DNA from 2 places in the Clostridium sp. CM042 genome. Region 1 is predicted to be linked to the other one. Evidence: a T-box and tRNA genes for the amino acid it is inferred to sense, from the RefSeq annotation. Region 1 holds a T-box; the other holds one or more tRNA genes.
The links. A T-box is a leader RNA that pairs with one kind of tRNA and senses whether it is charged. The one in region 1 lies ahead of alaS (alanine--tRNA ligase), so its partner is inferred to be a tRNA-Ala.

Region 1 (4,437 bases):
TACCATTAGTTATTGCAGTAACAGAAATAGACATTGTAGATAATGATGTTAAGACTAGAGAAGTACAAATTAACTTTTTAAGTAAACTTTGCATTTTCATGTTTTAATCCCCCTTATTTCTCAATTTTTCTATTGCTTTACTTGAATTACCATGACATTATTTTAACATAGTATTATTGCTTAATTCTATATTATTTCCTAAAATGGGCTTTTTTGAGCGTAAAATGTAATTAATATTAACTCAACTTTCGCATGACAATAACACTAGAATTTACTTTGGAAATGAGACTATTTTATGGATGAATTTGTGAAATTATTAGATGAAAATGTATTTGGATACCGAAAAGGTAAGTAAGAAGCGGAGTAGCGTATACGCAAATTTGGATTTTGTTATTAGCCGAGTTAATATAATATATAGTGATGATAACTTAAAAACAATCATCTGATTTTTATCAACATTTATATTTAGTTTATGTAATAATTTTTAGACTAATTGGAAAACATAATCATAAATAAATAATAATTAAATTCTTTTCAATTAGGAGATAATATGTTTAAAAGTAAAGATTTTATATTTATGAATGTTGTGAGTGTGGAGGGTAAAAAAATTGGCTTTATCAAAGACTTGTTAATAGATTTTAATAGAGGAAAGGTAATTGGTTTTTTAATATCTCCTTATAAATTTTTTCATAAAAATTTAAGTGTATTAAAAGAGGACATCATATATTTTAACAAGCATATGGTAGTTAAAAAAGTAGAGGAAAATAAATATCTATGTTTACATAACTTCGTCAATATGGATGTAATAGATAAATGCAGCAATGTATTTGGTATGGTGGAGGATATCACTTTTTCATGTGATACATTTGAAATAAAAGGAATTATAGTGTCTTCCGGATTCGTTACAAATTTACTTAGAGGAAAAAGAATAATGCTAATAAATGAACTAATACTTGGAGAAGAGAATATTCTCTATATTCCCAATTGTGATGAATCTTGTTTTAAAAGTATGCCACATAACTTCTTTGTGGAGGGAAAAGCCGATGAAAAAAATTAGTAAAAAGAAGTTAGCTATGACTATCATCAGCATTATTATTTTTGCAGTTGTAATCTTTATGGCAACAAAAATTCCTATTGTTAAACAATTAATAAATTTAGTCTTTATTTCCTTCATTGTGGCATATATACTAAAACCATTATATATGCTTTTAATTAGAAAAGGAGTAAATAAAAAAGCAGCTTCTTCTTTAATAATAGTCGGTTTATTAAGTTTAATATTATTAACCTTTATAGTGGTAATTCCATCTATATTTAGAGAAAGTTTAGACATAAATAAGGCAATAAATGATTTGCAAAAATATTTAATTAATGCAAATATGAAGATAAAAGTATTAAGTAGAAGCAAAGTCATGAGTAGTATTATGACTACTATATACCATAAATCAAATGCTCAAATACTTCTAATATTTGATAAAATATTAGATTCTATCATGGGCCTCGGTGAGAATATATTAACTTACATGGTTTCGCCTTTAATAATATATTACTTTTTATGCGATAGTGAAAATATGATAAATAAGGCATTGATAGTTTTTCCGCCAGAGAGCAGAAATATAATAAAGAAAATCATAGAGGATATTGATAAGGTGTTAGGAAGGTATATTATAAGTCAATTTATCTTATGTGGAATTATAACCATTGCTACATTTTTGATATTAATGTTTATGAAAGTTGATTTTCCTTTGATACTTTCATTGATAAATGGAATTTTTAATATAATACCTTACTTTGGACCTATATTTGGGGTAATACCTATCATTTTAATAGCTCTGCTTGCCTCTCCAAAAATAGCTTTATATACAGCATTGTGGTTATTTGCACTTCAACAAATCGAAGGAAGCATATTGTCACCAAAAATAATTGGAGATAGTATAAGTATGCATCCATTAACAGTAATATTATTGTTGGTGATAGGAGGGAAGGTTGGAGGAATTTTAGGCATGATACTAGCAGTGCCACTAGGAGTAGTGATTAAAGTTATATATGAGGACTTAAACTATTACCTATTCTAGGCGTAACCAATATATTTTTACTTATAATTTGCATATGTTGAAGTATTAAGGTAAAATGTACTATAGTATATAAATACAAGTTAATACCAGGTAATGATAAGAATTAGTAAATATAGTTAATCATTTAGAGAGGAAGTGGAGGGTGAAAACTTCTTGATAGATATATTGAAGCTGTCTTTGAACCTTATTTTATTGAGAGATATTGCAGCGTAATTAATTTTTATTAATTATATAGTGATATAATTAGGGTGGTAACGCGGAAAACTTTCGTCCCTTGCATTAGGGAAGTGAAGGTTTTTTTATATTTTAGAAAATTATGAATTTTAAAATTTTATGTATAAAATTAGTATAAATAGATCGTGTTAACACTATCTATAAATAATCGGAGGAGATATTATGGAAAAATTAGGATTAAATGAAATTAGGGAATCGTTTCTAAATTTTTTTGAAGGTAAAGAGCATCTTAGACTAGAAAGTTTTCCTCTAGTACCTAAGAATGATAGCAGTTTATTACTTGTAAATGCAGGTATGCAACCACTTAAACCATATTTTACAGGAATTAAAACACCACCTAATACTAGGATAACTAATTGTCAAAAATGTATTAGGACAGGTGATATTGAGAATGTAGGAAAGACATCAAGACATGGTACTTTCTTTGAAATGCTTGGAAATTTTTCTTTTGGTGATTATTTCAAAAAAGAGGTTATACCATGGGCTTGGGAATATGTAACAGAGGTTTTAAAAATACCAAAAGAAAATTTATATATAACTATATATTTAGAGGATGATGAGGCTTTTGATGTATGGAGTAAAAATACTGATGTTGATCCTTCACGTATTTTTAGATTAGGAAAAGAAGAAAACTTTTGGGAAATAGGTCAAGGACCTTGTGGACCAAGTTCAGAAATACACTTCGATAGAAATATAGAAGTGGGCCAAATAAAAACAGAAGAAGAGTTTATTAAAGCAGGAAATGAAGATAGAGTAATAGAATTTTGGAATTTAGTATTCACTCAATTTAATAAGGATGAGCATGGTAACTACAACAAATTAAAGAATCCTAATATAGATACAGGTATGGGTCTCGAGAGAATAGCTGGCATAATGCAAGACACAGATAGTATATTTGAAATAGATACTATAAAAAATATTTTAGAAGAAGTTTCTAGAATTTCAGGTGTAAAATGTGGAGATAGCCGTAATGAGTCGATATCTTTAAAAGTTATAACAGACCATGTTAGAAGCACAACCTTCATGATAAGTGATGGTGTACTTCCGTCTAATGAGGGAAGAGGTTATGTTCTTAGGAGGCTACTAAGGCGTGCGGCAAGACATGGTAGGCTACTTGGAATTAAAAATACTTTTTTAAGTGAACTTTGCGATACTGTTATTGAAAATTCCTCTAAAGCATACCCAGAATTAAAAGAAAAAGAATCCTATATTAAGAAAGTTATAAAAATTGAAGAGGAAAGATTTTTAGAAACTATAGATTCTGGTATGGATATTTTAAAAGTTTACATAGAAGAGCTTCAAAAAAATAATAATAAAATTTTAGGTGGAGATAAAGCTTTTAAATTATACGATACCTATGGTTTTCCATATGAGCTTACAGAAGAAATACTTGATGACGCGGGTATAAAAATTGATTTAGAAAGATTTAATACTGAAATGCAAAGTCAAAAGCAAAGAGCAAGAGCTGCTAGAGGACAGTCAAATTATATGGGCAGCGGAGAAAGTTCAATGAACTTGATTCCTAAAAATATGGAAACAAAATTTGATGGATATGATAAAATACAATTGAAATCTAAGGCTAAATTTTTAATTAGCGGCGAAGAGCATGTTACAGACCTTTCGGAGGGTTCAAAAGGGATTATTGTAACTGAAGTTACTCCTTTTTATGCTGAAATGGGAGGACAAATTGGAGATAAGGGAATAATTTTTAATGACAATTTTAAAGCAAAAGTGTACGATTGCCAAAAAAATGTTTCTGGTAAAATAATACATTTTGTTGAAATGTTAGAAGGAACATTGATGGCAGATGAAATAGTAACTCTTAAGGTTGACGAAGATAGGAGAGCTCAAATTTGTAAAAATCATACTGTAACTCACATGCTACAAGAAGCATTAAAAAGAGTTTTAGGTGATCACGTTCATCAATCAGGTTCTTATGTAAATGAAGATAGGTTAAGGTTTGACTTCACTCATTTTTCTGCACTAACTGAGAAAGAGATTACTAAAGTTCAGCAAATTGTAAATGACAATATTATGAAGGCGTATAAGGTAGAGACTAATGTTATGACCATAGAGAAAGCTAAGGAAACTGGAGCCATAGCATTATTTGATGAAAAGTATCAAGGTGATG
Region 2 (4,437 bases), 1.8 Mb from region 1:
GCCTTCGCCACTGGTGTTCTTCCTAATCTCTACGCATTTCACCGCTACACTAGGAATTCCACTTACCTCTCCTGCACTCTAGACACCCAGTTTCAAATGCAGCACCCAAGTTAAGCTCGGGTATTTCACATCTGACTTAAATGTCCGCCTACGCATCCTTTACGCCCAGTAAATCCGGACAACGCTTGCCACCTACGTATTACCGCGGCTGCTGGCACGTAGTTAGCCGTGGCTTCCTCCTCTGGTACCGTCATTATCGTCCCAGAAGACAGAACTTTACAACCCGAAGGCCTTCATCATTCACGCGGCGTTGCTGCGTCAGGGTTTCCCCCATTGCGCAATATTCCCCACTGCTGCCTCCCGTAGGAGTCTGGACCGTGTCTCAGTTCCAATGTGGCCGATCACCCTCTCAGGTCGGCTACGCATCGTCGCCTTGGTGAGCCGTTACCTCACCAACTAGCTAATGCGCCGCGGGTCCATCTCAAAGTGGAATTTTCCGAAGAAAAATCCTTTGATGTTTCGATCATGCGACCAAAACATATTATGCGGTATTAATCTCCCTTTCGGGAGGCTATTCCCCTCTTTGAGGCAGGTTACCCACGTGTTACTCACCCGTCCGCCGCTAATCAACGTCTCCCGAAGGAGACGAATCATCGCTCGACTTGCATGTGTTAGGCACGCCGCCAGCGTTCGTCCTGAGCCAGGATCAAACTCTCAATTTAAAAGTTTACACTTTTTTAGTTGAAATGATTAATCTGCGCCAACTGTTAAGCTGGTTAGCAAGCTCATTACATACTTTTAGTCTTACGACTAAATTTTACTTTATACTAAAGTAATTAACTGGTTTAACGAAATATTATTTCGCTATCTTTACCTATTTCTCTGTTTAATTTTCAAAGACCAACTTGCTTTGTCATCATGTGACGACTTCTACTATTCTACTAGGTATTTCTTGTTTTGTCAACAACTTTTTAAAAATTATTTTCATTTGAAAATATATTAAATAGTTATCAACAGTTAGCTTATCGTGCCACTCGTTTGTGACGACAAGGAGTATTGTATCATAATAATAAAGTTGTATATTAGTTTTTTTTGTTATATATCCACATTATTCTCTATTCCCCCCTCTTTTCGTTATAATCCTTTGTTTTATATGTGTTGACACACATGGTCAAGTATATAAGAAATTGTTTATATTTAAGCATTTAATTCATTTATTTATAAACGTTATTAAGTATTTTTATATTATATAATTCCTTTAAATATTAATAATTAACTTAAATATAATTAATCATATAAAAATAAAAATGCTACTCTATTCTAATTATGCAAACAGTCACATTTTCATTTCGAAATTCTGGTAACCTCTTTTATTTTTAAAGGAAATTCATTAAATATTTTATTTACTTCAATTCTAATCCTTCTTTAAATAATTATATTATCAAATAAGTAATTTATATGTGATTTTAATGACATCTCATAAGGGAAGTCACCACTTTTATAAGTAGAGGTTCAATATTATAACAAAAATAAAACTTCAGTGGGAGTATAAATCTCCTTCTGAAGTCGTTAATATTTCAGCAACCCAGGATATGATTTAACCCAGTTTTTTTACTAACAACTTATTTATCTCCACAAAAAAAACAGCCCATATTGGACTGTTTTTTGGTGGAGATAAAGGGAATCGAACCCTTGACCCCCTGCGTGCAAGGCAGGTGCTCTCCCAGCTGAGCTATATCCCCACATATGGTGGACCTTCAGGGACTCGAACCCCGGACCGACCGGTTATGAGCCGGTAGCTCTAACCAGCTGAGCTAAAGATCCATATTTACCTGGCGACAACCTACTCTTCCACAAGGTCACCCCTGCAGTACCATCGGCGCATTGAAGCTTAACCTTCGTGTTCGGTATGGGAACGGGTGTTACCTTCATGCCATAATCACCAGATTTATTAATATCCGTCATATGTTATTATATTTTAAAAAAATGGCTCCGCGAAAAGGATTTGAACCTTCAACCTATCGGTTAACAGCCGAGTGCTCCACCGTTGAGCTATCGCGGAACATTACCTAGCGACGACCTACTCTTCCACAAGGTCACCCCTGCAGTACCATCGGCGCATTGAAGCTTAACCTTCGTGTTCGGTATGGGAACGGGTGTTACCTTCATGCCATAATCACTAGATTGAGAAAATAAATATTCTCTCAAAATTGCACAGTGAACTAGTCTTCTCGCTTATGCTTGAAGTATCGCGTTATTTCTAATTATTTAGGTCAAGCCCTCGACTTATTAGTATTAGTCAGCTGAACATGTTACCATGCTTACACCTCTAACCTATCAACCTGGTGGTCTTCCAGGAGTCTTACTAACTTGTGTTAAAAACACGCGTTATGGGAAATCTCATCTCAGGGTGGGCTTCACGCTTAGATGCTTTCAGCGTTTATCCCTTCCAAACATAGCTACCCAGCGATGCCACTGGCGTGACAACTGGTGCACCAGAGGTTTGTCCATCCCGGTCCTCTCGTACTAAGGACAGCTCCCTTCAAATTTCCTACGCCCGCGACGGATAGGGACCGAACTGTCTCACGACGTTCTGAACCCAGCTCGCGTGCCGCTTTAATGGGCGAACAGCCCAACCCTTGGGACCTACTTCAGCCCCAGGATGCGACGAGCCGACATCGAGGTGCCAAACCTCCCCGTCGATGTGGACTCTTGGGGGAGATCAGCCTGTTATCCCCGAGGTAGCTTTTATCCGTTGAGCGATGGCCCTCCCACGAGGTACCACCGGATCACTAAGCCCGACTTTCGTCCCTGCTCCACTTGTAAGTGTCGCAGTCAGGCTCCCTTCTGCCTTTGCACTCTTCGCGCGATTTCCAACCGCGCTGAGGGAACCTTTGGGCGCCTCCGTTACTTTTTTGGAGGCGACCGCCCCAGTCAAACTGCCCACCTAACAATGTCCTGTGACCAGATTCATGGCCTCCAGTTAGAACCTCAGTACTGTCAGGGTGGTATCCCAAGGATGACTCCACACAGGCTGACGCCCATGTTTCTCAGTCTCCCACCTATCCTGTACAGACAATACCGAAATTCAATGCTAAGCTACAGTAAAGCTCTACGGGGTCTTTCCGTCCAATCGCGGGTAGCAAGCATCTTCACTTGCACTACAATTTCGCCGGATGTGTTGTTGAGACAGTGCCCAAATCATTACGCCATTCGTGCGGGTCGGAACTTACCCGACAAGGAATTTCGCTACCTTAGGACCGTTATAGTTACGGCCGCCGTTTACTGGGGCTTAAGTTCATACCTTCGCTTGCGCTAAGTAATCCCCTTAACCTTCCAGCACCGGGCAGGCGTCAGCCCCTATACATCAGCTTTCGCTTTAGCAGAGACCTGTGTTTTTGCTAAACAGTTGCTTGGGCCTATTCTCTGCGACCTACTTACGTAGGCACCCCTTCTCCCGAAGTTACGGGGTCAATTTGCCGAGTTCCTTAACAACAATTCTTCCGATGGTCTTAGGATTCTCTCCTCACCTACCTGTGTCGGTTTGCGGTACGGGCACCAATATCCTCGATAGAGACTTTTCTTGGCAGCGTGGAATCAGATACTTCGGGAATAAATTCCCTTCCCCATCACATCTCAGCGTTAAGAGCAAACGGATTTGCCTGCTTGCTCCGCCTAAATGCTTAGACACACATCCAATAGTGTGCACATCTTATCCTCCTGCGTCATCCCATTTCTAATAACGTCCATTGGTGGTATCGGAATATCAACCGATTGTCCATCACCTACGCCTTTCGGCCTCGGCTTAGGTCCCGACTAACCCTGAGAGGACGAGCCTTCCTCAGGAAACCTTAGGTTTTCGACCGTTAAGATTCTCACTTAACTCTCGCTACTCATGCCAACATTCTCACTTCTGTACCGTCCACCACTCCTTACGGTATGACTTCAGCCAGTACAGAAAGCTCCTCTACCGCGTACACAATTGTGTACACCCATAGCTTCGGTGGTAAGTTTTAGCCCCGGACATCTTCGGCGCAGGATCTCTTGACTAGTGAGCTATTACGCACTCTTTAAATGAGTGGCTGCTTCTGAGCCAACATCCTAGTTGTCTTAGAAATCCCACATCCTTTTCCACTTAACTTACACTTTGGGACCTTAGCTGATGGTCTGGGCTGTTTCCCTTTTGACTACGGATCTTATCATTCGCAGTCTGACTGCCGAAATAAAAGTATATGGCATTCGGAGTTTGATAGGGTTCAGTAACTGTTGTCAGCCCCTAGCCCATTCAGTGCTCTACCTCCATTACTCAATTAATCGACGCTAGCCCTAAAGCTATTTCGAGGAGAACCAGCTATCTCCGAGTTCGATTGGAATTTCTCCGCTATCCACAGCTCATCCCATGGTTTTTCAACACCAACGTGGTTCGGACCTCCACGG

Region 2: it has a tRNA-Ala gene. The T-box ahead of alaS (alanine--tRNA ligase) is inferred to sense a tRNA for this amino acid. The anticodon was not compared.

The regions. Positions count from the first base shown of each region.
Region 1 is NZ_CM143646.1:737,231-741,667, reverse strand. It holds gene ACWJJ7_RS03515 (YiiX/YebB-like N1pC/P60 family cysteine hydrolase) at 1-100, opposite strand, end outside; gene ACWJJ7_RS03510 (PRC-barrel domain-containing protein) at 551-1,057, shown strand; gene ACWJJ7_RS03505 (AI-2E family transporter) at 1,044-2,072, shown strand; T-box leader at 2,157-2,350, shown strand; gene alaS (alanine--tRNA ligase) at 2,469-4,437, shown strand, end outside.
Region 2 is NZ_CM143646.1:2,761,335-2,765,771, reverse strand. It holds rRNA gene ACWJJ7_RS13200 (16S ribosomal RNA) at 1-722, opposite strand, end outside; tRNA gene ACWJJ7_RS13195 (tRNA-Ala) at 1,667-1,742, opposite strand; tRNA gene ACWJJ7_RS13190 (tRNA-Ile) at 1,748-1,824, opposite strand; rRNA gene rrf (5S ribosomal RNA) at 1,831-1,947, opposite strand; tRNA gene ACWJJ7_RS13180 (tRNA-Asn) at 1,988-2,062, opposite strand; rRNA gene rrf (5S ribosomal RNA) at 2,068-2,184, opposite strand; rRNA gene ACWJJ7_RS13170 (23S ribosomal RNA) at 2,270-4,437, opposite strand, start outside.